2 regions of the Vagococcus martis genome follow, and region 2 is predicted to be linked to the other one. Evidence: predicted binding sites of a transcription regulator. Region 2 holds the regulator's gene; the other holds the start of a gene.
What was found. Region 2 encodes LexA, which represses DNA repair genes until DNA is damaged. Its sites were predicted from a motif close to CNAACANNTGTTNG; they were not measured.

Region 1 (16,406 bases), 180 kb from region 2:
TTGGTAAGCCGTTACCCCACCAACTAACTAATGCACCGCGGGCCCATCCATCAGCGACACTTAAAGCGTCTTTTATGATCTCGCCATGCGGCAAAATCAATTATGCGGTATTAGCACCTGTTTCCAAGTGTTATCCCCCTCTGATGGGCAGGTTGCCCACGTGTTACTCACCCGTCCGCCACTCATTTCTTTTCGGTGGAACAAGCTCCGGTGAAAAGAAATGCGTTCGACTTGCATGTATTAGGCACGCCGCCAGCGTTCGTCCTGAGCCAGGATCAAACTCTCAATAAAAAGTTGATAACATCTTACGATGTTTAAGCTCATTTGTTTAAAACTTGCTAGCGAATTGTATTCACTAAATATGGTTTGTTTCTACATAGTAGAAACGCCCTACACATTTGGTTTGTCTTACTTTGTTCAGTTTTCAAAGGTCTAAACTTAGTTGCGTTAGCAACTTTTATATCATACCAACTATCGAAACATTTGTCAATAACTTTTTTAAAAGTTTTTAAAAGTTTGTTTCAATAATTTTGTATCGCTCGTAGCGACATGAATTAATATAACAATTATATCGCAATTCGTCAACAATTTATTTACATTTTTTTATAATTAATATTAAACTATCCTTTTTTAATAAAAAGTGGTAATTCAATTGCTTCATACATTTGTTTATCAAGTGTTGTTACCGTAACACCTACCAATCTAACATTAATAGTTTGCCAGTTTAATTCTTCCCAAATCTGCGTTGCATAAAAAAATATATCTTCAGATTGATAAATATAATGATTAATCGTTATGCGTTTTGTTGCTGTTTCATATAAATTATTTCTAATCTTTAATACAACTGTTTGAGCTTTTAATTCATTAGCAATTAACTTCTTACTCACTTCTTCAGCCATTTCCCTAATATTTTTCAAAACATCTTGTTCTTGCATCAGTGTTTTAGAGAAAGTCCTCTCTCTACCAATTGATTTTCTCTCACGATTATTTTCTACTGGATCATTATGGATTCCTCTAACTTTACGATATAAGCTGTAGCCTTTTTTCCCAAACAAATCAATCAAGGTCATTTCTGGAATGTTATATAAATCTTTCCCTGTATATACTCCTAGATCATGCATTAACGGAATAGTTTTCTTTCCAATGCCATAAAATTTTTCTATTGGTAACTCAAACAAAAACTTTTGTGCTTGTTCTGGCAGGATAACTGTTAATCCTTTTGGTTTTTCAAAATCCGATGCTATCTTGGCTAAAAATTTATTATAGCTTACACCAGCAGAACTTGTTAATTGAACTTTTTCATATATATCGGATTGAATCATTCTAGCGATTTTTATCGCACTTTTAATTCCTTTTTTATTATGTGTCACATCTAAGTATGCTTCGTCTAAAGATAAAGGTTCAATAATATCAGTATATTCTTTAAATACTTCATGTATTTGTTTCGATATTTCCGAATAGTACTCTCTATTTCCTGCTACAAATGTGGCATGTGGACATAATTCATAAGCTTTCTTGGCACTCATAGCCGAATGAATCCCGTATTTTCTTGCTTCATAATTTGCTGTTGTCACCACCCCACGACCGTTTGTATCTTTGGGGTGTTTTGCGATGACTAATGGGTTTCCTTTGAGCTTTGGATTATCTCTTTCTTCTATAGAAGCATAAAAAGCGTCCATATCAATATGAATAATTTTTCTTGATAAATCATTTATTAACGGAAATTTCAATCCATTTGACATTATTTGCCCTCCTAATAGAATGTGTGTTCGCTTTATTATATCATGAAGACACAAAAAAACCACCAAAGCCGTCGCTCTAGTGGAAATGAAGGTTGTAAATGATTCTATCTAAACTTAAATAGAAGTCAAAAACCAATTCGGGATAATTGGTATGCCACCCATCATACGACTTAAGACTTAAATAAATCTGACTATATGGTATCAATACACTAAAAAAAGAATGAGAATAATCTCATTCTTTAGAAATTCGTCCAAATCTCATCATCTTCTTCCACAACAGCTTCTAAAAATTTCCCTTTAGATAAATCATCATAGAAAGCTGCTTTTGTTGCATTTACATATGGGTTAATCCATAAGAAACCTATCCCTAATGTCAACAAACCTAGAAGATACCAACCTAAAAAACTAACATCTAGCCAAAATAATCTTTCTTTATGACCATTCATTAAGTCACGGCTTTCAGTAATAAATGACGTTGCTCCCATACTGCGAGTATCTCTTGTAGCTGCTAAGTCTTTATAAATAAAGTTTGCTTGTGAATATGAATAAATCTTAACAATACCCGGAATAATAAACAATAATGACCATAAATATCGGAAAATATATGTCAAAATATTAATTAATAATACTGGCACAAAGTCATTTCCATTAAATAACCGAAAAGACTGCCTAAAGGATAACTCTGCTTCTCTACCTTTTCGAATAACATCAAGAAATGTAAAAGAAATACCAATTGTTAAAAAAGTCATGACAAAACTCATAATTGGACTAGCAAAGGGGATAGATGTTACTGAAGCAAAGACCTCTGAAACATTTGAACTAAAAGAATCATCATCATACTCTTCTGCCCACATTATTTCTTCTTTGGCACTACCATAATCACTATCAGTTGCATCAAAATTATCCGTCGCCATCAACCCAATAAATATCGTGATTCCTATTACCAGAAGCATCGAAATTATTTGAATAATGGATGGCAACGGCTTCTTTCCAACGTCCTCTTAATGATTCTCTTGCTTGTTGTTTTAGCTCTTTAGATGACTTATACATCCTATCGCACCCTTCTCCTTTTTAATTTAAAATTATTTTATCACTTTTTTAAATAAATGAACATCTTTTATATCTTTTATATCATTTCTATAATGTCTCCACTATTCAATAGTATTAACTTAGATGACGTAACGGGGCGTTGGTAGATTTCTTCTAAGGCTAATTTATAAAGTGTCATCTGACCTTTATACCTGTCTGTTAATTTCTCTAAATCCTTTTGTGTACGTTGTTTAGGAACATAGTCTGTTTTAAAATCATATAAAATAAGCTCCTTATCAGTTAAAATAAAACCATCTATAATCCCGTGAATCAACACTTCATCATTTTTCTTTGTCACATAATCTTGATACAACTCTTTTGCTGGTAATAATAAAGAGAAAGGTTGCTCTCGTCTAATGACCTCATGATGATCAATCATGTATTGACCAAAATCTGATTTAAAAAACGTCTCAATAAGTTTTATAGGTAACCTGCTAGCTAATTCTTTTGTAAACACATCTTCATCAACGAGGTGCTGAACTAATCTTTCTAGTTCGCTCATTGTGGGTTGTTTATCTAAAGGTAGCATTTGTAATAGTAAATGAATAGCCGATCCGATGTCTGTAGACCCAATAACAACATCGCCTTGCATAAACTCTGGTTTTGCCATCTCTTTTACCACTTCACGATGGGCTTTTATTTGTCGTTCTTTCGAAAAATCAAGCGTTGGTAAATCTTTCATATCCGGATCTTCAAATAATCGTTTTACTTCTGATACTGATTGATAACTTGTTGTCATTGTGGCATCTTTTTCTGGATAAGAATAATTCAGTCGATCAACTACTTCTTTAAGTAACTTCACATTTGGTTCAATATCAGATTGTTTATACTCGATTTGTTCGTCTTGTTGCAGTGTATGATTAGCTAGAATAGCATCTTCTTCATAAAAATGAATGGAAAAATTACCAGGATGTTTTTTTAGTCCTGGTAGAACAGAAATTTCACTATCCGGGAAGAACTCTGCAAAACTTGGGTGTCTGACTAACGTCATCCCAACCCAATCCATTAAAGTATAACTTGATTGTCTTGTTGCTGTTGGTAACACCATATGATCCGTTTGTGCGGTTGTTTGCCATTTTTTATAGGCTGCATCCATACTTTTATAGGAACCAACTAGATATAATTTTTCTTCCGCACGAGTTAAGGCCACATATAATTTTCGCATCTCTTCAGCTAATAGCTTTTGTTTTTTATGCTCTCTTATCACACTGAATGGAAAGGTATCATATTCCACACGTTTGGTTACATCTTTATACTTTACTCCCACACCAAGTTCTTCATCAAATACAAATTTTCGTTGTCTTACATCCATTAGATTAAATTGTTTGGTCATATCTAGTAAAAAGACAACAGGAAATTCTAACCCCTTGCTAGCATGGATAGTCATGACTCTTACAGCATCAGCTTCTTCATTGATATTAGATGCTTCAGCTAAGTCTTTGTTCTTTTGCTGCATTTTTTCAATGAAGCGAATAAATTGAAAAAGTCCTTTAAAACTCATCTCTTCATAACTAGATGCACGATGATACAACGCATGTAGATTGGCTTTTCTTTGAGCTCCTGAAGGTAGTCCCGCCACATAATCAAGTAAATCTGTGTCTTTATAGATACGCCATATCAATTCAACCAAGCGTTTCCTTCTTGCTAGTTCACGCCATTCGTTAAATTGTTGATTAAAGGTCTCAATTATCTGGTATAACTCAGTTGTTGAGTCAGCTTCTTTCAAAAATTGTTTCAGAGCATCATAATAATAGCCTTGCATATCATAACTTTTAATTAAAACCATATCGTTTTCCACGATACCAACAATTGGCGAGCGTAATATTGCCGCTAATGCGATATCTTGATATGGGTTGTCTATCAATTGTAAAAGTGAAATCATGATTTTGATTTCAGTCGCTTGAAAATAGTTTTGTGTGTCATTAACCATCAATGGAATATCGTATTCTTTAAAAATATCAAGAATATCTAAATTATTTTTCTTAGTTGGTGTCAGTAACACAATATCTTTATAAGAAATCGGACGAGTCACTTTTTCTTTTTTATCAAACAATGGGAACTTTCCATCTATTAGTTCACGGATTTTTAGTGCAACTAAACGCAGTTCGCCTTCTGTTTTTCCGTCTAATTGAAATTCTAAAGAGTCTTCTACCTTATCTTCAGATTCCGTTTGATAAATCAATAATTCCGTATCATAATCCTGACTTTCTGGATAAGATTTATTTCCAACAATTAATTCAGCACTAGAATCATAATCTAATTGACCAAGTTCTTTATCCATTAATTGAGTAAAAACTAAATTGGTAAAATCGAGCACGTTACTTCGCGAACGGAAGTTTTCAGCCAAAATAATTCTACGACCATCATCTTCTGTAGCAAACTGCTCATATTTTTCTATAAAAAGAGTTGGGTCAGCTAAACGGAAACCATAAATTGATTGTTTTACGTCCCCTACCATAAACAAGTTTCCTTCATTCTTTGTAGGACGGCGTAACCAATATAAAATCGTTTCTTGTAGTCGGTTAATATCTTGGTACTCATCAACTAATATCTCGTTAAATTTATGACGGTAATAAGTCGATGCTTCCGACTCGACCCATTTACCGTCTTCAAATTTACGTAAAATAGCCAGTGTCAAATGTTCCAAATCATTAAAGTCGAGCACATGTCTTGTGTCTTTTTCTTTTGTAAATCGGTCAATAAACTGTTTGGTTACATGGATTAACTCGTGAATCAATGGTAGTGAAACTTCTAGTATCTCTAACATCTCTTTTGGACTTTGCTTAAAGTATTGTTTACGTACTTTTGAGATACTCTCTTTCACTTCATCACGAGTTGATTTTATCTCTTGGTACTCCTCCATCACTTCTTCAGAGGCTGTTTTTTTAGATGGTGCTTTAATTCGTGAGAAAGGTGTGCCAACTAGATACTCATAAAACTCATCCAATCGATCATCAGATAATAAAGATAACAGTGTATCGACAATTTCTTTATCACTCATCATTGTTTCGAGAGTTTTTTTCAATTCTTCATCACCTTGACAACGATTAACTAACTCATCAACAGTCGCTTGACTTAACACCAGCTGGTTCATCAATTGAGGCTTCATATAGTCTTGATACAGTGAGGACGTCACTAAACTATCACTTAACTGATAATTAATGAGTAAGTCATCCAACCATTTTTGTGGCTCTGAGTTGGCTTGAGCGAAAAGGTGTAAAGAAAAAATGAGTTCCATTAGTCCATTATCATTGCGGTCATTTGAAAAATTCTCTGTTAATTGATAAAAAATTTCTCTTTCCTCACCGTATAATTCTTCCCTTAATTCATCCCAAACATCTTCTTTTAACAAGAGATTTTCCGTTTCATCGGTTAGTAATCGAAAAACTGGATCAATATGAATCAAATAATAATATTTTTGAATGACTCGTAAACAAAAAGCATGCAATGTACTGATTGCGGCTGTTGGTAATAAACCTAATTGTTTGACCAAATGTTCTTTTTGCTTGTTATCAACTTCTTCGGTAATGGCTGATTGGATTGCCACTTTTATTCGCTGTTTCATCTCTTTTGCTGCTGCTTCAGTGTACGTTACAATTAATAACTCATCGACATTGACACCAGATTTTATTTTTTGAATCACACGTTCTACTAACACCGTTGTTTTACCAGAACCAGCAGAAGCAGAAATCAACAAATTATCCCCAGAATCATAAACAGCTTGCCACTGCTTGTCTGTAAAATGACTACTTTCGGGTTTTAACGGGATATTCACTTTACTCATTTGTCTCCTCCTTTAGCTCTGTTTGTATTTTTTCGATAATCGTTTCTTTGTCTAGCGACTCTAAACGATGATAATTATTTTCTGGTAGCATCACATCAAACTGACAGACACTACGATAAGGACAAAATCCACATGCTATTCTCTTTTGTTCTTTATAAGCTGGGTTTAATTTTGTACTACCCTCGTATATTTTTTCGCCTGCTTCTTTAAAGTTTTCACGGTTATGCGTGACTAAACTAGATAATTCGTCAGACGAAATAAAACTTGCCGACTTCATTTTGCCACTCTTTAGTTGCTGATAAGGATACACTAATGACTTAACTTGTGGATCTATCGTTTTATCTAAGTTTTCTAAAATCAACTCATCTTCAACCAATAAACCATTGTACCTATATTCCTCCAATAACCTTTCATCTAAAGTATCCGGTGAAAATTTCTCGTCAACACTGATGACAGGATTTTTGATATGCATATATAATGCCCCAGCAGGTTTTGCCGTTTGTCCAACTAATTCAACAGCATTGGTTAGGGCAACATCAAGATACGTAATCATCTGCATAGCTAAACCATAATAAGCGTCAACAAAATCAAAATTATGTTTACTTGATTTATAATCCACGACACTCAAATAAATATCATCTTCCAAGACCATTTTATCTAAGCGGTCGATTTTCCCTCTAACTTTGACTTTCTTTTTATTGTTTAAAACAATCTCTAAACTATTTAATCCAGCTTGTTTCAAAGACTCACCAAATAAAACTTCTGTTTGAATTGGTGTCATATTGCTTCTTTTAGCTTGTTCTTTTAACGATAAGCAAACTCGCTGAATTGTTTTTTCAAGCTGATAAGACACATATTTCATACGATTGGTCGTTGATAAAATAGAGAAACGCTTATCTCCCAGAACTTCTTGTAACACAGTTTGTGCCAAACGACTGACCTCGTCATCCGTCATATTTGTCAGTTGTACTTTTTGTTTAATCAATTCTTTAAAGAATAAATCTAGGGCTTCATGATAAAATTCTCCCGCCGCAGCTGGTGATAACTCAAACTGCTCTCTTTCCTGTAAGCCAAGACCATAACGTAAGAAGTATTTGTACTGACACTGGTAAAAATTCTCGATTTTTGAAACAGACGCATAAATCGTGTCACCATATAATGTATCAACTGAATGATTATCCAATGTTTCTGGAATATTTTTATGTGTCAGACTAGCAAACAATCGTTTTGACGCCACTGGTAATTCTTTATGAACACGTTTTTCTAATTGTAAGAATAACCATGGTACACATTCTTTATTTTCTTCATACGTTCTGTATGCCCCTATTAAATCACTTAGTAGGATTTTATCTGTAGAAATAGAATCTAGTACTGTTTCATCCGCTGCCAATCCCACTTCTTTATGCTCAATTGGGATAGCAAAATGACGACTTAGTTGCTCAACATATGGTGAGACTTTGACATCTTTTACTTGATCGCGGTTTTTGGGTGCACTTAGTACTATTTTCTCTGTCGCTGATAATAAAGCTAAGTAAAAAATGAACGGCTCATTTGCCATTGATTCAGTTAAACTATTATTTAAAAAGCTATCTGCTCTTAGTAACTGTGAAAAGACATCTCTTTCTTCATTACTTAACAATGTTTTATTATCAATTTTTTTAGGTAGCACTTGATCTGTTGCGCCAAAAATAAACGTCGCACGATATTTTTTAGCACGTACTCTATCAAGAGACGTTACCACGACTTCATCAATCGAAGCTGGGACTTTACTATAGCTAACCCCTTCTAACCCACTAAGTAAGATTTCTTTAAATATCTCAAATTCAAAAACATCTTCGCCTAATACATTATAATATTCATCCATTAAATCCATTAATGCTTGCCATGTTTGCTCGTGATTTTTTGCTTCCGTTAAATTACCACGTTCTATTTCTTGTTGTTGCATCGCTTGTAATTGTCTATCTACTCCAACAGCTAATAAAAATTGATAAAACAATACGATAGCTTCTTTATTAGTTGTTGCTTGTTTGATTTCTTTGAAAAAATTTAGCAAGAAATCACGAATTAAATGCCTAATATCATTTGATTGCTCTTGAATAATTTGCTCGTTGTCTAAAGATTCTTCATCCGTATCGTATTGATATGTTACATACTCCCAATCAGATTTTTTTATCCAGTCAGATCCACTATAGCCATAAGCTAAGACCACATTTTCAGTGTAGTCAACCGCTTGTCTAAAGGCTTGCATCTTTTCTTCCCACGTTTCAAAATCTTTTGTCAATTCAACATCAGGAAAACACAGCTCTGTTCTTAAAAAACGCATGACATCTTTGTATTGATAAAACGACTCATCCATTTTAAAGAGTGAACGTAACCATTCTACTAACGGGTGATTTGCCATGTCTTCTTCTTCATTGATGTAATAAGGAATGTCCATATCATCAAATACTGACATAATTTCAGACGTGTACGTTTCGATATCTCGGCTAATTAAGGCAATTTCTTCGTAACGATATCCTTCAGTAGAAACTAGGTCTCTAATTTTTGTTCCGATTGCTTTCACTTCTTGATATGTATCTGTGCAACTCCATAATGACAGTACATTCGTTACAAGATTGTCCTCTAATTTTTTAGGGACTAATTCTTGGAGGTTTTGCCATTCACTGGCAAGTTGTCTCATTGGTGTCATATTGGTTACTTTTTTTCGGTAATCAAACATCACAGGAATACTATTTTCTCTTGCTACATGATAGAGGTCTTGATACATTCTTGATGTATTATAAAATAATTGATAACTATCGAGTGTATTATCCTTTGGTGCCTGATCTAGAATAAAGTTCATTTTCACCTCACCAGCAACACGCATTAAAGTCTCGATTAGTTGTTTTTCAATCGCTGTAAAGTTAGTAAATCCTGATACAATAAATTGAACATGTGATAAATCTTTATCTTGTAAAAATAAAGCGAGTTCCGTCAATAAATCTTTATCAGCAATATGATGTGATATCAACATATCTTGATATGTTTGATAGATTAACTGAATATCCACTAATTTTGTGACATAGTCTTCTTGATTCGTTGACTCAAGAGTATCCACACCTTCTATTACCTCTTTTAATTCTAATGGAGAAATATTGCCTTGTTGCAATTCATTAAACAAATCTAATAACTGCTGAATAAATCCTGGACGATCTACTTCACGTTTAAATAAGACTAGCTCATCTTTACATGTGATCAAACTTTTTCTAATCAACATAAACTTCCCTGAATCACTTAGTCTAGTTGCTTGATAACTTTTTGTTTGCTGCATATAATACCACGCAAGCCTAGAAAAACTAAACACTTGTAGTCTCATGCTCGCCATATATTGTTGCGTACTAAATTTAGGTAGCGTATGCATTTTTTTCAGCACGTTAATCTCTGTTTCAAATTTGACATGGTTAGGTACTAAATAAAACACCTCATGATGCATAGATTTATCTAGCCATTCAACTGACATGGTTAGTAAGTCTTCTACAATGTCTTCATCTGCTGTATTTAATACAAACTGGAGACTCAATATTAACACCTCAATCCCTTTATTTATCTCCTTAATTTTAACATATCTCATCATTTAAAACTCTCTCATTACTTCTTTATAATTCATGAAATTTTCATTCAATTAATTGTTATTTATGATATATTGCTAATATTGAAATGGAGGTTTTATTATCGACGAGAAAAAACAATATGGTCTTTGGACCGCAATTGCGATGATTATCGGTATTTGTGTAGGGTCTGGAATCTTTTTCAAAGTAGGAAACATCCTAGCTTTTACTGGAGGTAACGTTTTCTTAGGTGTGTTGGTTTTTATCATTGGGGCGTTATGTATTATATTTGGTAGCCTATCTTTGACAAACCTAGCTGAACGCACCACTAAAAACGGTGGAATGGTTGCTTATTTTGAAGAATTCTTTTCAGAACCAGTAGCTAGTGCTTTTGGTTGGTATCAAACATTTTTATACTTTCCAACTATTGGTGTTGTGGTCTCATGGGCCGCTGGAACCTACACAACCCTATTACTGAACTTGCCACAAACTCTTCCCTATCAAATGGGTATTGGATTTTGCTATATGATTTTTTTCTATCTATTAAATATCGTGTCTAGTCAATTTGCTGGATGGTTTCAAATTATTTCAACCATCACGAAACTAATTCCTTTAATTGGTATTGGATTAATCGCTATTTTTTGGACGAAAGACACACCAATTGTTCCTGCTACTGTTACACTTGTTGAACCAACAGATGTTGGACTTGGTTGGTTAGCCGCTTTAGCTCCCATGGCTTTTTCATATGATGGTTGGCCTATTGCTCTATCTATTTCTCACGAAGTAAAAGGTGGTAGTCAAACGATGAAAAAAGCGTTGTGTTTTGGACCGATTATTGTATTAGTCGTTTATCTATCTTACTTTTTAGGTTTAACACATATATTAGGACCAGAATACATCTTATCAATGGGCGAGGGTGCTGTCATGGAGATTGGTGAAATGCTATTTGGTCATATTGGACAAAAAGTGATTTTACTCTTTATCTTAGTTGCACTATTTGGTGTGATTAATGGTGTCACCTTAGGACATATTCGTATGCCTTATGCTTTAGCAACAAAAAATATGTTACCAAACAGTCAAAAAATTATAGACAATTATCATCATAAAAAATCTGTTAGCACTTCAGCTATTATTGCCCTCTTAACTGGATGTGGTTGGTTTATCATTCACTACATCACACAAGCATTCCAATTAATGGGACTAGGTGATATTGGGGAAATTGCCATTGTTTTTGGTTACATGTGGTATATGGCTCTTTATTTTAAAGTCATTCAACTTTATTTAGATAAAGATATTAAAGAAACCTTCACAGGACTTATTTCTCCTATTTTAGCTATTGTTGGTGGATTAATTATTCTGTTTGGTGGTTTCTATGAAAATCCTATTTTTGAATTTGTATCATTTGGTATTTGTTTCCTATTTTGTTTAATGGGCTATATCACCTTTAGAAAAAACCAATCCAATAATATGATAAAACAGTAAAAAAAGAAACGATTTTTTTCGTTTCTTTTTTTATACCCTCTTTTTATTTCTCAATCAACATGTTATGATATATCATATAAAAATAAATTTAAAATGATATATCAAAGGAGAGTTTAAATGTTACTTTCAAACATCGATACACGTCATGGGACAGCTAATCAACATAGCTATTCTAATGGAAATACCTTACCTTATACCGGTGTGCCATTTGCAATGAATTACTTCTGCCCGCAAACCACACATCAAAATGGGAGTTGGTGGTTTCATCCAAAAGATCATACTTTTCAAGGGATCCGTTTAACACATCAACCAAGTCCGTGGATGGGAGACTTTTCTCATTTATTACTTTCACCTGTGTCAGGAGCAATAAATTCCACTGATTTATTTTTTAACCAAGGATCTTATCGGCCTGAAGAAGCAACTTTTCAACCACATTACTTATCAATTTATTCTGAAAGACATCGTATCTTAACAGAATTGGTAGCGCATACTTATGGTGCACATATAAGATTTACCTTTAACCGAAAAAATATGACAACCGGAATGCTTTTTACCGCTCCTGGTATTAAATCAATCACTATTAAAAACAATCATGTAACTGGCTATATTTCTAATATGGCTGGTTGTGAAGATAAAGAGTTAAAAATGTATATCGACCTTTCTTTTTCTACAAATATTGAGTCTTTAAAATGCCAAGAAAATAATCACATGATTGATTTAGGAACTCAATACAAAGGAGAAGAAAAAACACTTTATCTGTCATTTGACAAGTTAGATTCTGATGGAGTGCTTGATTTACAACTTGCGACATCATTTATTAGTCAAGAACAAGCGACACTCAACCTAGAACGTGAATTACCTCATACTTTTGATGAACATAAAAATCTAGCTGCAGATAAATGGCTAAATTATCTCAATCGAATTGAAGTGAGCGACAAAAATAAGGAAAAAGTCGCACTATTTTATCAAATGATGTATCGTTGTTTCTTGTTTCCACAGACCTGGTATGAATTAGACAAAGACAACCAACCAATTCACTATGACACGTTAACTAAAACCATTAAATCAGGTTATTACTATACTAATAATGGCTTTTGGGATACTTGTCGTTCACTTTTTCCTCTGTATTCACTTATCGCAACAGAAGAATATGAAAAAATGCTAGCAGGTTTCTATAACGCGTACAAAAATAGTGGCTATTTACCAAAATGGCTCTCTCCTGATGAGAGAGGTTTAATGCCTGGCACATTGATTGATGCTGTCATCGCTGACGCTGCAGTAAAACATATTGCGACAGACAAGATGCCTGATTTTCTTGAAGCCATGTTAAAAAGTGCCACAACCGTTAGTGGAAAGGATAATTATGGTCGATCTGGCACACTTGATTATCTAACTTATGGCTATGTACCAAATCACTATCACGAAAGTGTCAACCACACTCAAGATTATGCTTATAGTGATTTTTGTATTTCACAAGTGGCTGAGGTGTTAGATGATAAAAACTTGGCACAAAAATACGCTAAACAATCACTTAATTATCGAAACTTAATTGACTTTGACTATGGTGTCTTACGTTCAAAAGATAAAAATGGACAGCCAAGAACACCTTTTAATCCCTATGCTTGGGGACGTGATTATGCTGAAGGAAGTGCCTACCAAAATAGTTTTGCTGCATTTCATGATTTTAGCGGTCTGATTCAATCTCTTGGTGGAAAGGAACGTTTCAAAGAAATTATCACAGATTTGTGCAATTCTTACCCTATTTTTGATGTTGACGGATATGGCTTTGAAATTCATGAAATGAGTGAAATGGCAGCCATTGACTTTGGACAAATTGCCATTTCTAACCAACCTAGTTTCCATCTACCATTTTTATTTAACTATGTTGGAGAACTATCAACTACCCAACACATTGTAAAAGAATTACTATCAAAAGCCTTTAAATTAGGATTTGATGGCTATCCGGGTGATGAAGATAACGGTAGCATGAGTGCTTGGTTTGTCTTGAACAGTTTAGGGTTTTATCCTGTGACTCCAGGTAGTGGTGAATATGTCATAGGCATTCCTTTTGTTGATAAAGCGGTGATTCATTTATCAAATGGAAATGACTTAACCATTCAGACAAATAATAATGTCCCGCAATATCACTATTCCAAAAATATTTTGAGAAATAATCAACACTACAACCAGCTCTTCTTTACCCATAATGATTTAATGACAGGTGGAAACATAGAATTTGACTTATGCTTAGTTCCACCAATCAAACACTACACAGAAACTGATTTACCTTTCTCATTAACATAAAAAATCTAGCGGAATTATTCCCCGCTAGATTTTTTTAGATAGGTTTCATAATAAATAATCGGTATCTGACTTCCCACACGATGTTTTTTAGTCATTAACTCCTGATACAGAGTATGTGCTTTTTTATCATTTTTTGATATCATGGCTTGCCATAACTGGTCTTCTAACATCACTCTATCAAACCAAGGTGTAATCTCTGTCAAAAAGTTAGGATTGTTCATTTTTTTCAGTCTTTCAAATGCTTGACTTAATTCTTTCAAAATATCTGTCAAGGCATCAATATCTTGTAGATTTACTAACTGCTGCCACTCTACTGGTATGCTTGGTTCAATATGTCTGTTGGTAAAATGTTTTGATAAAATATCTAATGCTCGGGCATTCTCTTCTGTTTGACCATACTCCTGTAATACTTGATACCACATCGCTAAATCATTTGCTCGATCTGTTTGCCACATATATTTTGCACTGTGTCCAACCGTTATTTTAGAAAGTTCCCACTGTGCCATTGGGTTTAATACAATTCCATTTACATTATACTGTTCATCTGATAGATGCTTACTGCGATTGCTATATTGACTTAAAAAAATTAATTCATTGTCTTGTTCAAAATCATTAACCGGTACATTATCCCAAATAATCATCTGACGTCGATAAATATTAGACATTTTTTTATGTCTTCTGTTGTAATATGTCGAGATAGTGTTGTTGGACCTGTCCAAAACAGTGGAATATCTTGATGTAACAATCTTGTCAATTCTTCTAAATATGGAGAATCATAGTGATTATCATATTCTGTTGGACAAGCAACAAATTTAACATAAGGGATTTCTTCTACTAAACAATCATAAATAGTGTTCATCAAATAAGCATGCGCTTGAGCACTTGTTTTAAATTTTTTCTTCACATCATCACTTAATTCATAAGCAATATCATCCATTAATAATCCAAAATGCGTCACACCTAATTGCAACATTTGTTTCAATTTATGTTTTAATACAGATAAATCTGTGTCATCTAAATAATCCAAGTCATTTCCTGGACTTATCATATACCAAAAATCAACGTGATTAGCTTTTGATAGATTTAATAACTCTCTAAATTCATCTAGTTTCTCTTTGGGGTATAACTCTCGCCAAAGTTTTCGTTGATAGTCATCATCTTTTGGGGCATACATATAAGTGTTCATTCTCTGTGAAGATAAAAAAGTAAGACAATTCTTTCTCATCTCATGTGTCCATGGAATACCATAAAACCCTTCGATTACTCCTCTCACTTCAAATGACGGAGTATGCGTCACTTTTACTATCGGTAGAAATAACTGGTTTTTATTTTTAACAATCAATCTTTGTAATAATTCGATAGCAAATCGGCAGCCATTCATCGAGTGACTGTCAATCAAAATCGTCTTATCTTCCTTGATAGATAATAGAAAGCCATCATTTGATAGGGTTCTGTTAAATCGATGCTTGACTTGAAATTCTCCGTGTTCTTTCTCCCATAAAATAAATGGATGAGCTAAATTGCACTGGTCAAAACAATTATCTAAACTTTCAAATCGAAAAAACGTTCCCGAAAAAGTCATTGATATATTTTTACCTTCTACTACATGGTATTGTTTTGTAAACACCACATCATCATATTCAGCTAATACTTTCAACGTTTGGTCTATCATCATATGGTCATCTCTTTTCTACTATTCTTTTATGTACTTTGTCTTGGAATAATGGAAACAGGAATCACATTAACTAATGAGTAAACTGGTTCTTTATTTAACTGTTTAAGTAATACCTCTCCAGCGACTTCCCCCATACGATAGAAATCTTGTGCAATAGTTGTCAAAGGTGGATCAACTAATTGTGTGGCTTGAATATTATCAAACCCAATAATACCAATTTTCTCTCCAATATCCATGCCTTGTTGTTTTAAATACGTCATTAATCTAATAGCAACAATATCATTTTCACAGACTAAACCAACAGATTCTTTTTTGTTATGACACATAACGTCATAGACTGACTCAAAGAGCTGATCCATAGTTTGTACAGGTGTTTTCACAATATGTTGAGGTATTAAAGAGGCCTCGTAAACTGCTGATAAATAGCCCATGTAACGATCACGAACAGACGAACTTTCTGTTAGACCTGTCCCACTAACAAAAATAACCTCATCATAACCTTTACTGATTAACTCTTTTGATGCAAGAGAGCCACCAGATTCATTATCTGCTACAACGCAAGGGTAATGAATTTTTTCGATTTGTTTATCTAATAAAACGACTGGTATATTTTGCATATGGCATTGGTATAAAAAATCAATGCTTTCTTGCATATTAATGGGGTAATAAATCACTCCAGCATAATCACTTGATAAATACAGAGCATCCTCAGTCTGTAACCAGTCATGAGATTGCATGTGCAA
Region 2 (16,406 bases):
ACATCTATTAATAAATAGACAGTTAAAAATGTATCATTGTCGTTTTCAGATTCAAAAATGTCGCAAGTAATCTCTTTTAACCCACCACCACGTTTTATGATTGATGGGTGAGCTTTATCTGCGACTTCTTTAATTTTATCAAACTGTGACAAAATTAGCTTTTCAGCGTCATTTGGATTCGTTACGCCTGTTAAGATAATTTGCCCACGTTTCAAATAAGTTTCGATAGATGTTTTAAAACCATTTGGTCTAGCTAATTTAGCAGCATTGCTACAAGCAGCTATAACAGAAGGTTCTTCAACAACCATTGGAATGATTTTTTCTTCACCATCAATCAGAAAATTCAGTGCAACACCTAAAGGAAGTGGAAATTGAGTTAATTGATTTTCAATTAGAGAATTAGCCACGTCATTATCTAAAGGTGAATTAGTTTTAAACAAGCAATAGTCTTCGTCGTCTAGATAATGCTCACTAAGTAAGATAGAGAGTCTTTCATCTCGTGTTTTCTTATAAAACTTATTAAATAAATTCGTCACTAAAATACTCTCCTTGCAATTTAGTTTTTACCGTATAGACGTTGATGATTATCAGTACCTTTAAAGAAAAAGACGCCATTGTCTGTTTTATCTTGATTAAACAAATGATTACCATCTGAATCAATGCTTAATTCTTCATTAAACATCGTCGTATAGTCTTCGATAGATAAATCTATTCTATTGGTTAGTAGTTTTTCATGTTCAGCCGCTAATAAAGAATCTTTAAAATTATCAACTAATTTGCCGGTAAATATTTCTGCTACAGCACCACTACCGTAACTAAAGAAACCAATGCGATCAGTTGCGTTAAGAGAAGATGACGCATGTTCAATCAAGGACATAAAACTTAAATACAATGAACCAGTGTAAATGTTTCCGATATCACGAGAGTAGGTTGTGCTATATTGGTAGTTTTCTAGTAATAAGTCTTTGTTTTTTGGTTCTTCTTTTTCTAAAAGTGGTAGTAAAGCTTTTTTCCCCATTTTTGTATAAGGTAAATGGAAACAAAAAGCAGAAAAATCTTCTAGTGACAGATTAGTACGTTTAGAGTATTCTTCCCATAAATCACTGAAAAAAGAAATATACGCTTCATTTGAGAATTTTCCATCTACAATGGCAGTTTTAGAATAGTTTGGGCGCCAAAAATCAAAAATACTTTTTGTCATTGATACAGAAGTTTCTTCGATTTCAATAATTTTTGGATTAGAACTCACTATCATGGCAACTGCTCCAGCACCTTGTGTTACTTCTCCAGAACTATTAAGACCGTATCTTGAAATATCAGACCCAATAACTAGGGCTTTTTTATCAGGATGTAATCTTACAAAATCAACAGCCATCATAAGTCCAGCAGTTGCACCAAAACATGCTTGTTTCAAGTCAACGGATTTAGCAAAAGGATGGATGCCCAACAAATCATGAATAAATGAGGCAACAGACTTAGACTCATCAACACCTGTTTCTGTACCTACGACAATTAAATCTATGTTATTTAAATCATTATCCGTAAGTAGAGGGTAGGCTGCATTAGCTGCCATACTGACAGTATCCTGACTAATAGGTGGGACTGACATTTTAGATTGACCAATACCTATTGTAAATTTTGCGGGATCAACGCCTCGATGTTTTGCCAATTCTTCTAAATCGATATACGTATTTGGAGTGTAAAAATTTATTTTATCTATACCAACCATACAATTAACCTACTTTCTTTTAAATAAGAGTAATTCACTAAGTATTTTATCATACAAAGAACAAAAGAGTAGGGGATATTTGTTAATTTTAGTAATCTCTTAAGGTATAAAAAAACTGGACTTATAAAAGTCCAGTTTGCATTATGGTAAAATTAGTCTTCTTCAGTTTTAGCGTTAACTAATTCTGGTTCAGCAGCTTCAGCTGTTTCAGCATCTTCTTCAACAGCAGCTGACATTTCAGATACAGAACAGATTTGTTCTTCAGCATCTGTTACGATAGAGAATTCTTCATGTTTTGGAATATCAGCAATTACTAAAGAATCACCAATTTCTAAGTTAGTAATATCAACTTCAACACGTTCTGGTAATTTATCAGGAGTTGCAGAAACAACTACAGTGTATAAGTTTTGTTCAAGAACACCACCAGCTTTAACCCCTTTAGGAGTACCAACAAGTGACAATTCTGCTTCAACTTCAGTTTCTTGAGACATATCTACAGCTAAGAATTCAACATGAACCCAAGATTTAGTAAATGTATCTAATTCATAAGTATGTAATAATGTACTGATTTTTTTACCGTCTAAATCTAGTACATATACCGCGTTCATACCGTTTTCTCGGATATCTTTTTCCAATTGACGAGCATTTACAGAGATAGACAAGTTTTGGATACCATTACCGTTTACAGCACCTGGTACACGACCTTCTTCTCTTAATTTTCTGCGGATAGATCTTGGTCTAGTCGCTCTTTCTTCTACTTTTAACACTACTGACATAAATAATTTCCTCCTTTAGAATATAACATCTTAATTAGTTCGTTATTTAGTTCATGTAGACGTAATCGTTGTGATGAGCTAGTCGATTAATCTAGTGATATTGATAAGCGTGTTAAACATATCAATAACGAACGATAAGACTATATTATACCTTTTGAGGCAATCTTAACAATTAAATACTAATTACTAAGTTAAATATGGAGACTAAGGACTTAAGCAACCCATATATTGCCTGCTCATCATGGCTAAAAAACCACACTATAATATAAGCTTATGAACTAACCATACGACGAAAACAAGAAAAGGTCAAGTGAAATAGTTTTATATAAAAAAACAAACTCTATGAGTTTGTTTTTTTATTATGACAAAGAACTAAATAAGTATTCTGATACTAGGTGTTCAGTAGATTGGATTGATTCCTTATGTGTTCTTTCATAAGCATGACTAGATTCAATCCCTGCTCCAATTAATCCATGCTTCACATCTGCTCCAGCTCTCATAGCTGCAGAGGCATCACTTCCATAATATGGATAGATATCAAGTTGATAAGGAATATTTTTTTCTTTACAAATAGAAACAAAATGATTTCTTAAACCAAGATGATAAGGCCCACTAGCATCTTTTACACAGATGGATACAGTGTATTCGTCTGTTTGTTGATCGTCTCCCATAGCTCCCATATCAACAGCGACATATTCAACAACATTTGGAGAAATATTAGAGTTACCACCATAACCAATTTCTTCATTGTTTGAGAAGAAAAAGTGAGTTGTGTATGGTAGCGTTTGATTAGTTTCTTTTAGATTAATTAAAAAATTCATTAGAATAGCAGCACTAACTTTATCGTCCAAATGTCTAGATTTTATGTATCCAGAAGGTGTAATCACTGTTCGTGGATCGAAACTAATAAAGTCACCTACTTGAATACCTAAATTTTCTGTATCTTCTTTAGAAGAAACTTTTTCATCAATTCTTACTTCCATGTTTTGTTGGTCGCGTTTTGCTGTTCCTGAATCTTTATAAACGTGGACACTCGTTTGATGCATTAAGATGGTTCCCGTGTAAGTTTTATTTTCTTGCGTGTGAATCGTACAATATTCACCCTCAATGGCATTAAAGTTAAATCCGCCAATTAAATCAAGTTTCAATCGTCCATCTGGTTTTATCGCACGAACCATTGCACCTAATGTATCAATGTGAGCCGTAATAAATCTCTCTTTATCTAAAGTTTTACCTGGAACAGTGATAATTAGGCTGCCTTTATTATTAATAGTTGGTTCATAACCATAAGAAGTCATTTCATGATAAATAAAATCAATAATGGTTGATGTATCTCCAGTTGGAGAAGGTATATTGGTTAATTCACGAGTTAGTTCAATTGTTTCTTTTGACAAACGTATCATCCTTTCTTTTAAGTTAAGGTTAGATGAATCATCTATAAAAAGCAATGACTATTTTTTATAAGACAGATGGTGATTTTTTTGTTGCGAACGTTTATAACTTTTCTCATCCCAAAGCATTAACCAAAGTAACACAAGAGGAGTCAAAATAATCAGTGCCACATCTAGTCCTAAAGTACCTAAAATAATTCCAATAATTAAAACAATTAAGATTAAAGCATATCGTCTAATAGCAAACATACAAACACTCCTTTAATTTTTACGAACGTGCGTTCTTATTCATAAAATTATTATACAAACATCCGTTCTCTTTGTAAAGAAAAAAATAAAGCATAACATCATGCTTTATTAAATATGATTTCTATAAAGGCCGACAACTTTGCCTAAAATTGAGACATTGCTTAATATGATAGGTTCCATTGTGTCATTTTCTGGTTGCAAACGAATATGATTTTTTTCTTTAAAAAACCTCTTACATGTTGCTTCGTTTTCATCTGTCATGGCAATGACGATGTCACCATTAACAGCTGACGATTGTTTTCTGACAATAACATGATCACCATCGAATATGCCAGCGTTTATCATACTATCACCACGAATCGTAAGCATGAATAAACTGTTTTCTTCATATTTTAAGTCAGGTGGTAGTGGGAAAAAGTCTGATGCTTCTTCAACAGCTAAAATTGGTTCGCCGGCAGTTACTACACCTAACATTGGAATGAAAGGTGAGTTGATACCAATCATTTTTAATCCTTCGCTTGTTAATTCAATAGCTCTTGGTTTAGTAGGGTCACGACTAATCAAGCCTTTTTTTTCTAAACGAGAAAGATGCCCATGAACGGTTGACGTTGATGAAAGGTTGACAGCTGTTCCGATTTCTCTAACAGTTGGAGGATACCCTTTTTCTTCAACTTGTTCGTGTATGTATTTTAAAACGTCTAATTGTCTAGAAGAACGTTTAGTTGACATAATGATACCTCATTTCCTTTTTTTCGAGTGTAACATAAATTTTTATTAAAATCAAACGCATGTTCGCACTTTTTTGTTACAATTAATTGTTTTTTTATTCCTTTTAAGATACTATTTAATTAGAACTTTAAGGAGGTTTACACTCATGTTAAGTGAAAAAAAATTAGCAAGAATAAACGAATTAGCAAACAAATCAAAAACAACAGAAGGATTAACAGACGTTGAAAAAAAAGAGCAACAATTATTGCGAGAAGAATATTTAGATAGTTTTAGAAAAGGTATGAGAAATCATATTGAAGGAATGAAAGTTGTTGATGAAGAAGGAACAGATGTTACGCCTGAAAAATTAAAACAAATTCAAAAAGAAAAAGGTTTACATGATAGATAACCTTATGTTTTTATTTCTATAAAAACGCTTGTAAAAATAAAATATTCGATGTAGAATGTAATAAAGGTAAATAAAACCTAAATAGGAGGGCGTTATATGTTATTTGATCAAACTGATCAACTAGGCGTGAATACGATTCGTACACTTAGTTTAGACATGATTCAACAAGCAAATTCAGGACATCCAGGATTACCAATGGGAGCTGCACCAATGGCTTACACTCTTTGGACAAAATTCTTAAAGGTAAATCCTAAAACATCAAGACAATGGGCAGACCGCGACCGCTTTGTATTATCTGCAGGACATGGTTCAGCAATGCTTTATAGTTTACTTCATTTGTCAGGTTATAACTTACCAATGGAGGAATTAAAAAAATTCCGTCAATGGGATAGTTTAACACCAGGACATCCAGAGGTACATCATACAGATGGCGTTGAAGCAACAACTGGTCCATTAGGTCAAGGGATTGCAATGAGTGTTGGGTTTGCGATGGCAGAAGCGCACCTCGCTGCAACATATAACAAAGATAAATTTAACATTGTTGACCATTACACGTATGCTTTATGTGGTGATGGTGATTTAATGGAAGGTATTTCTCAAGAAGCAATCAGTTTAGCTGGTCATTTGAAACTTGGTAAATTAATCGTTTTATATGATTCAAATGATATTTCTTTAGATGGACCATTAGATAAATCATTTACTGAAGATGTAAAGGGCCGTGTTGAATCATCAGGATGGCAACATATTTTAGTAAAAGATGGCAATGATTTAGAAGAAATCGCAAATGCTATTGAAGCCGCACAAAAAGAAACAGCGAAACCAACCATGATTGAAGTCAAAACTGTGATTGGTTTTGGTGCTGAAAATGAAGGAACAAATAAAGTACATGGTGCACCACTTGGAGCTGAAGGAGTGGCATTTGCTAAAAAATCTTACGGTTGGGATTACCCAGCATTTACTGTACCAGAAGAAGTGGCAACACGTTTCCACGCTGATATGGTAGAAAAAGGTGAAAAAGCAGAAGCAGAGTGGCAAAAACTATTTGCTGATTACAAAGCAGCTTATCCAGAACTAGCGAAACAATTTGAAGAAGCCTTCAAAGGTGACGTGACAGTTGATTTGGAATCTGTTTTACCAACATACGAACTTGGTGAAAGTGCTGCAAGTCGTGTGACAAGCAAAGAAGCCATTCAAGTATTATCTAAAGAAATTCCATCATTCTGGGGAGGATCTGCAGATTTATCATCATCAAATAATACCATGGTAGCAGCTGAAAAAGATTTTGAACCAGGACAATATGAAGGCCGTAATATTTGGTTTGGTGTTCGTGAATTTGGTATGGCAGCAGCGATGAATGGTATTTCATTACATGGTGGAACACGTGTGTATGGTGGAACATTCTTTGTATTCGTTGATTACTTACGTCCAGCGTTACGTTTATCTTCGATTCAAAAAGCACCAGTAACATTTGTGTTAACACATGATTCAATTGCAGTTGGTGAAGATGGACCAACGCATGAGCCAATCGAACAATTATCAAGTTTACGTGGTATGCCAAATGTAAACTTAATTCGTCCAGCTGATGGGAATGAAGTATCAGCAGCATGGAAATTGGCTGCAACTTCAACAGAAACACCAACTGTTTTAGCTTTATCAAGACAAAACTTACCAGTTCTTGAAGGAACAAAAGAAAAAGCCTATGAAGGCGTGGCACGTGGTGCATACGTATTGTCACCATCAAGACGTGACACACCAGATGGTATTTTAATCGCGACTGGATCAGAAGTGAAATTAGCGATGGATGCACAAGCAGCGTTATATGAAAAAGAAGGCGTGGATGTGTCAGTTGTTTCAATGCCATCGACTACATTATTTGACGCACAAGATGTAGCTTATAAAGAAAGTGTGTTACCATCATCTGTAAGCAAACGCGTGTCAATCGAAATGGGAACAACATTTGGATGGGGCCGTTATGTGGGCTTATCAGGTAAATCAATTGGTATTGATAAATTTGGCGCAAGTGCACCAGGTGATAAAGTGATTGAAGAATATGGCTTTACAGTAGAAAATGTTGTAAAAACATTTAACTCATTATAATATAAATAAACCCCCAACAATTTTTATGATTGTTGGGGTTTTTTTTGTTTTAAAAAACAGTTTTGCTAAATAAAGGTATATTAGTTATACATAGTGATGTATAATTAGATTACTAGATAAAATAAAAAAAGCGCCGAAACAGCGCCACAGAAGTTGATTACGGACTAAGCCTTATTTTAACTTGCTATGTTGTGTTGAATGCTTCCAAAACATTATATTGATAATTGAAATCCCCCAACAATTTTTATGATTGTTGGGGTTTTTTTGTTTTGTTTAATGATTTATTGACACCCATCAAAATCGCTTGTGCTAATCCCATCGCACAAAATAATGTTGCTACAATAAAGGCGATGTTATATCCATGTAGAGTGGCAGATAACACGTCGGCTTTATAAGTGATAGGAGAAGTTAACAATAGGGATTTGTGTGGCATATCTCTAAGTGTTGCTTGAGAGAGAAAACTAATGAGAATCGCTGTTCCAATTGAGCTGAATAGTTGTTTGGCTGTGTTATTTGTCGCAGAACCATGACTGATTAAATCATCAGGAAGAGAGTTCATGCCGGCAGTAGTAACTGGCATCATGACCATTCCAACACCCAGCATTCTAATACCGTAAATAATGGTAATAAAATGCATGGGCGTTTTTTCATTTAGAGTACATAGACATGCTGTCCCGAATGTTAGTAAACTCATGCCAATAATCGCTAAATATTTGGCACCGTATTTGTCAAACATTTTACCAGTAATAGGCATCATGATACCTAGAATAAGTGCACCAGGAAGTAAAACTAAACCAGAGTGAAAGGGATCATAGCCACGGACATTTTGGATATAAAGAGGTAGAACCATTTCTGCTCCAACCATAGCCATGTTGACAATACCACTTAATATGGTGGTATTGGTAAACAGTTTTGATTTGAATACTGCCATACTTAAGAAAGGGTTTTTGATTTTCTTTTGTCTCTGACTAAAAAGAACAACAAGTGTCGCTCCGGCTAATAAAAGAATGAGAACTAATGGATCCGTCCATCCGTGATCGCCAACTAATGAAAAACCATAAAGTAAACTACCAAATCCTAAAGTTGACAAAACAGGCGAGAGAATATCAATCTTGGATGGATGTAGAGGTAATACATCTTGCATAAAAATAAAGGACAAGACAATGACTAATACGACAATCGGGATGAGTAACCCAAAAAGATATCGCCAGTTAAAAGTATCGATCACCCAACCTGATAAAGTTGGTCCAATAGCAGGGGCAAGTCCGATAACAATACCTGCTATACCAAGTGCTTTTCCCCGCTCGTTTTCTGGATAGATACTCAACATAATGGTTTGTAGTAGGGGAAGTGAAATCCCAACACCCATAGCTTGGATAATTCGTCCAAGTAGAAGCATATCAAATGAATTTGCTATTAAACAAATAATGGTACCGACTAGAAAAAGAGAAATAGCGCCAATATATAAAGTTTTAGTACGAATGTTATTCATCAAATATGCACTGAGTGGAATCATAATACCATTAACTAGTAGGAAACCAGTTGTTAACCATTGAATGGTAGAAGTTGATACTGAAAATTGTCTCATTAAATCTGGATAAGCAGTGGTTAGAAGCATTTGGTTGAGAACAGTACAAAAGCTTCCGATAATAATTGTCACCACGAGTAAATTCCGATGTTTGATTTTGACGATGGGGTTTTCCATAATGATTCCTCCTTAAACTAAATATAGGATTTAGATTACGCTGATTTATTGAAAAACTAATGAAAATGTCAGTGTTTTATTATCAAAATTAATAGACTATCTTTTTTATTTAAGTTGAGCTAGAGTTGATTTATGAAAAATACTTAGAAGGTTTGTAAAAATAACATTTTTTTTCGTTTCTTTTCGTCATAATAAAGGAAAATACGAAAGAAGATGAGTAATATGAATGAGGAAACATTAGATGAATTGATTACAAAGAATAAAGTATATTGTTCTATGGGGGCCAATGCTAGCTATATTCCAGCATTAGCCAGTGTAAATCCTAACCAATTAGGGGTATCTCTTTATCATATCGGAAGTAAAGAGCTTATTTCGGCTGGGGATGCTTCAGTAAAATTTGCGATTGAAAGCATATCAAAAGTTCCAGCACTTTTATTAGCAATTGAAGATAATGGTTTAACTACTGTATTAGAGCATATCAATACAGAAGCAACTGGTTTTACGTTTAATTCACCACTTAATATGGAAATCAATCACGACAAACATCCACTCAATCCATTTGTTAATATTGGAGCGATTGAAACAACCTCTTTGATTAAAGGAGATTCACCCGACACACGTTTTAGTCGTTTGTTGACTTTTGTAAAAGAAATTTGTCATGATGAAAGTATTAGTTTGAATGAGGAAATCTATGAATCAGAGTCAAAAACGGGTGATATTAATCGCTCGCTTGCTTATTATTTAAAAGGTAATCACATGTTATCAGGTGATGTGGAAAGTATTTTAGAGGTTTATTTTAAACAGTGTTCTTTAAATGTAACGACAATAAATATTGCCATGATGGCGAGTGTTTTAGGAAATAAAGGGGTAAAACCTTGGGACAACAAACGACTGATATCTGAAGAATCAGCGACTTTAGTGAAGTCTGTTATGACAACTGCTGGTTTGTATGATGAGTCGGGAGAATTTTCAGCTCATGTTGGAATACCGGGAAAAAGTGGTGTTGGTGGTGGTTTGATGGGTGTTGCCCCAAATAAATATGGGATTGGTGTATTTAGTCCACCTCTTGATAAATCGGGTAATAGTTTGGCAGGGATGAAGTTATTAAAAGATGTTGTCATAGATTTACAGTTAAATATTTTCAGTTAAAGTTATTTTTAGTGAATAATGTTTATAAAAAAAGAAAAAAACCTACTTGGAAATGTTTTTATGGAATATAACTATAATTTGTTTAAATAATCCTATAATTTGTTTCTTATAAAAATAAATCCTTCGATTTATACTGTGTCTATAAGTTATGAGGGAGGGAAACAAATGGGCGATAAATTAAAAAAAACATGGTCTGACATTGTTCGATATAAGGCATTAATTTTAATGGCTTTACCAGGAATGATTTGGTTTATCTTTTTCTTCTATATTCCAGTAATGGCCAATGTAGTTGCCTTTAAAGACTTTAGAATATCTCCAGATGGTTTTTTTGCTAGTTTAAAACAGAGTCCTTGGGTTGGATTTGAAAATTTTAAATTTTTATTTGCCTCAAGTGATGCGTGGTTAATTACTAGAAATACATTGGTTTATAATATTGTGTTTTTAGCATTTAATTTGTTTTTTGCCATAGCGTTTGCCATTATCATGAGTGAGTTGAGAAATAAACGAGCAGTAAAAGTTTATCATACGATGTCTTTACTGCCATATTTCTTGTCTTGGGTAGTTATTTCCTATTTTGTATACGCATTCTTAAGTCCAGATAAAGGTATTATTAATCATTTGTTATTATCAAATGGAAAAACACCAATTAATTGGTATGCTGATCCAAAATGGTGGCCATTGATTTTTGTTATCTTAAATGTATGGAAGAGTTTGGGATACAACAGTATTATCTACTATGCATCAGTTATGGGGATTGATCCAACGTATTATGAAGCAGCAATGGTGGACGGTGCAAGCAAGTGGCAACAAATCAAAAATGTAACCATTCCACAAATTATCCCAATGATGAGTGTGTTATTAATTTTAAACATTGGTGGTATTTTTAGAGCAGACTTTGGAATGTTCTACTCTGTTCCAATGAATTCTGGTGCATTGTATCAAGTGACATCTGTGCTGGATACTTATATTTATAATGGTATGACGGCAACAGGTGACATTGGGATGTCAGCTGCAGCAAGTTTATATCAATCAGTTGTAGGAAGTACCTTATTATTAGGGACCAATGCAATTGTTAGAAAACTAGATCCAGATGCAGCATTATTCTAATGGAGGTGAGTAATTTTGAGAGAAAAAAAGAGAGTTAAAAAAGTTGAAATACGCGCTTTTAGTCCAAAAGTGGATTTGTTTTTCAGTATTTTAATCGCGTTATTTGCTATTTCTTGTTTAATCCCATTTATTTTTGTCATTATTATTTCACTGACAGGTGAATCGGCATTAACAGCAAATGGATATAGCTTTTTCCCAAAAGAATGGTCATTTGAAGCATACAAATATATTTTTTCTGGAAATATGTCAGCTAAAATTGTGCGCTCGTTTGGAATAACCATCTTTGTTACAGTTGTGGGAACAATTGTAAATGCTACCATAACCAGTTTATATGCTTATGCAATTTCAAGAAGTAATTTTCCATTTAGACGATTTTTTACACTGTTTGCTTTAATTACGATGTTATTTGTACCTGGCATGGTGGCAAATTACTTAGTAATGAGTAACTTACTTCAATTAAAAGATACGATATGGGCGTTGATTTTACCGTTAGCCCTTGGGCCATTTAATATTTTGGTTATGCGGACATTTTTTAGAAAAAATGTTCCAGATAGTATTATCGAATCAGCTAGAATTGATGGCGCGAGTGAATTAAAAATTTTTGTTCGTATTGTATTACCACTTGCAGTACCGGGTATTGCAACAATTAGTTTATTTGCAGCTCTTGGGTATTGGAATGACTGGTTTAATGCGTTACTTTATATCCAAAATGACAACTTAATTCCATTACAGTATTTATTAATGAAGATTCAAAATAACTTAGACTATCTAGCACAAAATGCAGGAATGAGCGCTCAGATATCCGGTGGTCTAGCTGCCTTACCAAGTGAGTCAGCTCGTATGGCGATTGTCGTTATTTCAACATTACCTATAGCAATAACCTACCCGTTTTTCCAAAAATATTTTGTTGGTGGATTAACAATTGGTGGAGTAAAAGAATAACTATTTAGGAGGAATTATTAGTGAAACATGTAAAGAAATTTTTATTTGCGTCGACTGCGATTGTGGCAACCCTTGCGTTAACAGCGTGTGGTGGAGATAAAAAAGCAGATGATAAGAAAAGTAACGGGAAAGATGGCGATGTCACCACGTTATTGATGTATCAAATTGGTGATAAACCAGAAAATTATGATGAGTTGATGTCAATTGCTAATAAGCAAATTGAAGAAGCCATTAATGTAAAAGTTGATTTACAATATATTGGTTGGGGCGATTGGGATAAGAAAATGAGTACCATCATTGCTTCAGGTGAAAACTATGACATCTCTTTTGCTTCAAATTATGTGGCAAATGCACAAAAAGGTGCTTATGCTGATTTAACTGAATTAGCGCCTAAATATGCTAAAGATGCTTATGAGCAATTAGATGAAGCTTATATTAAAGGGAATACAATTGATGGTAAGTTATATGCCTTTCCAGTAAATGGTAATGTGTATGGTCAACAAGTTCTAACATTTAATAAAGAATATTTAGATAAATACAATTTAAACATTGATGATGTTAAATCATATGCAGATGCTGAAAAAGTATTAAAGGAATTTCATGAAAAAGAACCTAATATCGCACCATTTGCTATTGGACAATCATTCCAATTATCAGGAGATTATGATTATCCATTAGGAAAAGAGTACCCATTTGCTGTTAAAAATGATAGTAAAGATGGTATCAAAATTATCAACCAATATGATGATTCTGAATTTGTATCAAACTTAGAATTAATGCATAAATGGTATGAAGACAAATTAATTCCAACTGATGCATCAACAAACACAACAGGCTATCCTTTAGAAGGAAATACTTGGTTTATGCGTGAAGAAACACAAGGACCTATGGATTATGGTGACACAATTTTAAGTAATGCTGCTGGTCATCCATTAGTGTCAAAAGCAATCACTAAGCCATTAAAAACCACAGCACAAGCTCAAATGGCAAACTTTGCTGTATCAAATGTTTCTAAAAACAAAGAAAAATCAGTCGAATTTTTAGGATTATTAAATAGTGATCCAACTTTATTAAATGGATTAGTTTGGGGTGTTGAAGGCGAAGCGTGGGAAAAAGTTGGCGATAACCGTATTAAATTATTAGATGGTTACAAACCAAATATGCACATGGCAGCTTGGAACACTGGAAATAATATGATTTTATACACACAAGATACATTACCAGAAGAAAAAATTAAAGAACGTGATGAAAGCATCAAAAATGCAGAAGTTTCGCCAATCTTAGGATTTAACTTTAATACTGCTCCTGTAAAAACTGAAATTACTAATATTGCAAATGTGATGAATCGTTATAAAGCAAGTTTAAATACAGGAACAGTTGATCCAAAAGAAACATTACCAAAATTAAATAAAGATTTGGAAACAGCAGGATGGGATAAAGTACAAAAAGAAATGCAATCTCAATTGGATGACTTTTTAAAGACAAGTAAATAACAATGAAAGACTGAAACGAGCAAAAAGAGTTTCAGTCTTTTCACATTATTATCATTAAACAGAGATTAAATAATGGTATGATATAAAAAATAGAAGAGGTGAAAGTGATGATTGACAAAGGATTTAAAGGCGTATGGTTAATAGTTAAATTAAATTTATTATTTGTTCTATTTAGTTTATGTGGACTAGTTGTGTTTGGTGTGGGTCCAGCACTTCAAATGATGAATGATTTATTTGTTGAGTCTGAATTTGATTACAAAGAAATAACGTTTCATAAAGCGTGGATATCATTTAAAAGTCATTTTGTGCGGAGTAACCAATTATTTTGGTTATACAATGGCTGTTTAGCTATTTTATTTTATAATTTATACTTATCTGTCCAGCTTAAGGGTTTGTTATGGTTAATAATCGACTTTTTATTATTAACCATGAGTTTACTCATTTTCGTGTCTTATCAATATGTATTAGTGTATGAATCAGAGTATGAGTTACCGATGTTACAGTTAATTAAATTATCGTGCATTAGTGTCTTTTTAAGTTTTTCTTCTTTTTTAAAATTATTAATTGGGATTGCTATTATTTTAGGATTTAGTTGGGGAATGAAAGGCTTATTGCTTTTTGCTACTTTTGCACTGTGGACAGCATGGAATAATATTGCAACAAAACATAACCGAGAGTTTGTTGAAAAAAGGTTAGTGGGAAATGAAAGCTAGATTACATCGTTTATTTTCAAAAAATATTTTAATGAATCAATTAATGACAATTTATAGTTTTTTATTAGTTGGGTCAATTGGGATTATCTTAATTGGCTACACGATTTTGACCGTTAATTTTGCAAAAGACGATTCTAAAAAGGTGTTAGATACGGTCTCTAGAGAATTAGCAGCCTCTATTCAGGTGAAAGATGCAACATTATCAGGTATTCTGTGGGATATTGCGTTAACCCCAAATCAATTTGATAATTTAAATCAATTTATGACGTTACCAATTAGTGAATATGTAGAATATTCATTGGATAATTGGCGTGAGACGCAAAACAATGACTTTTTCCCAAATGTTTTAAATAATTTATTCTATAGTTTTCCTTCTATTCAAACAATTGATATTGTATGGGATGGCAGAAAAGATTATTTGCACGCAGACACAAAAAAAACAAATGGGGTATTTTTACAGGGAAAACCGATGTTGTCTAAAAAATTTACGTTATCACGTCCCATTCCAATACCAAATACACGAGAAATAGTTGGACATATTTACGTAACGTTTGATGATATGTTTTTATCAAAAGACTTGGCTAATGATTATGCTATAAAAACGTTTGTATTTGATACAGGACATCAAGTAGTATATGAGCATGGTACTTCACTTCATAACCCCAAAATAAAAAAAATAGTGGAAGAGTTTCAAAAAACAGGCGACCTAGATAGAACAATATTACAAAAAGAAGCAGTCTTTAGTGATGAAGTAGTTAAGGGATTAACTGTGTTAACTATTTTAGATAAATCAAACGTGACGAAAGATATATTACGCTCTCTAGTTCCAGTATGGGGAGTGGGGTTATTTGTTATTGCCTTTTTATTAGTCAGTTTAAAAAGGGTATTTAGTAACTATGCAAAAAAAGTAAACAGTATTGTATCAGTTACTAAAGAAGTTAGTCAGGGAAATTTATCAGCGCAAATTGATACAACAGATATGAAAATGGAATTATGTGATTTATCAGATGCGGTGAATGATATGATTGTGAGTTTAAATCAATATATTCAAGATGTTTATGTTTTAGAGGTTAAACAACGGGATGCTCATTTGCGCGCATTACAGTCACAAATTAACCCTCATTTTATGTATAATACATTAGAATATATTCGCATGTATGCGATTAGTAAGGATCAAATGGAGTTGGCAGATGTTGTGTTTGCTTTTTCGTCACTGTTACGAAATAACATTGATCAATCTAAAACGATTGATTTAGAAGCAGAATTACGCTTTTGTGAAAAATATGTGTATTTGTATCAAATGCGTTTTCCAGACAGTATTGCGTATCACTTTATTATTGATGAATCACTCAAAAATTTTATGATTCCAAAATTTATGATTCAACCATTGATAGAAAATTATTTTATACATGGAATGGATCATTCGCGTATTGATAATGCTATCAGTGTTCGAGCAACGACACATGACTCTTATGTTGAAATTTTAGTGGAAGATAATGGAAAAGGGATTACAACAAAAAGATTGAAAGAAGTAACTGAAAAGCTAGAAGGCAGTGATAAATTATTATCTGGCTCGATTGGGTTGGAAAATGTATATCAGCGTATGCAAAATTACTTTTCAAATGGAGTTGAATTAATGATCGAATCACAAATTGGCGTGGGAACTAAAATACAAATCATTATTTACCAATCAAAGGATGTGAGTGTGGATGTATAGCGTTTTGTTAGTTGATGACGAGTACATGATTTTAGAGGGGTTAAAAAAAATTATTCCATGGAACGATTTAGGATTTGATGTCGTTTCTACTTGTCGTAGAACAGATGATGCGATTCGTTATCTAGATAGTCATTCTGTTGATTTAGTGATTACAGATGTTAATATGCCAGAAAAATCAGGTATTGATTTGATTCATTACATGAAAGAAAAAGGAATAACTT

Region 1: a site for LexA is predicted at 1,759-1,772, ahead of dinB (DNA polymerase IV). Genes of this name have one in related genera too.

What each region holds. Positions count from the first base shown of each region.
Region 1 covers NZ_MVAB01000001.1:647,610-664,015, forward strand. The annotation lists rRNA gene BW731_RS03115 (16S ribosomal RNA) at 1-291, opposite strand, end outside; gene dinB (DNA polymerase IV) at 621-1,742, opposite strand; gene BW731_RS03125 (DUF975 family protein) at 1,982-2,656, opposite strand; gene BW731_RS12580 (hypothetical protein) at 2,643-2,792, opposite strand; gene addA (helicase-exonuclease AddAB subunit AddA) at 2,869-6,615, opposite strand; gene BW731_RS03135 (PD-(D/E)XK nuclease family protein) at 6,608-10,225, opposite strand; gene BW731_RS03140 (APC family permease) at 10,326-11,684, shown strand; gene BW731_RS03145 (GH92 family glycosyl hydrolase) at 11,802-13,988, shown strand; partial or broken gene BW731_RS13045 (beta-N-acetylglucosaminidase domain-containing protein) at 14,003-15,663, opposite strand; gene BW731_RS03160 (GntR family transcriptional regulator) at 15,690-16,406, opposite strand, start outside.
Region 2 covers NZ_MVAB01000001.1:472,291-488,696, reverse strand. The annotation lists gene BW731_RS02420 (hydroxymethylglutaryl-CoA reductase, degradative) at 1-536, opposite strand, end outside; gene BW731_RS02415 (hydroxymethylglutaryl-CoA synthase) at 557-1,729, opposite strand; gene BW731_RS02410 (50S ribosomal protein L25/general stress protein Ctc) at 1,882-2,505, opposite strand; gene BW731_RS02405 (M42 family metallopeptidase) at 2,865-3,899, opposite strand; gene BW731_RS02400 (hypothetical protein) at 3,957-4,145, opposite strand; gene lexA (transcriptional repressor LexA) at 4,254-4,874, opposite strand; gene BW731_RS02390 (DUF896 family protein) at 5,020-5,262, shown strand; gene tkt (transketolase) at 5,359-7,359, shown strand; gene BW731_RS02380 (MDR family MFS transporter) at 7,604-9,064, opposite strand; gene glsA (glutaminase A) at 9,287-10,213, shown strand; gene BW731_RS02370 (ABC transporter permease) at 10,379-11,320, shown strand; gene BW731_RS02365 (carbohydrate ABC transporter permease) at 11,336-12,262, shown strand; gene BW731_RS02360 (ABC transporter substrate-binding protein) at 12,283-13,755, shown strand; gene BW731_RS02355 (YesL family protein) at 13,863-14,468, shown strand; gene BW731_RS02350 (sensor histidine kinase) at 14,458-16,185, shown strand; gene BW731_RS02345 (response regulator transcription factor) at 16,178-16,406, shown strand, end outside.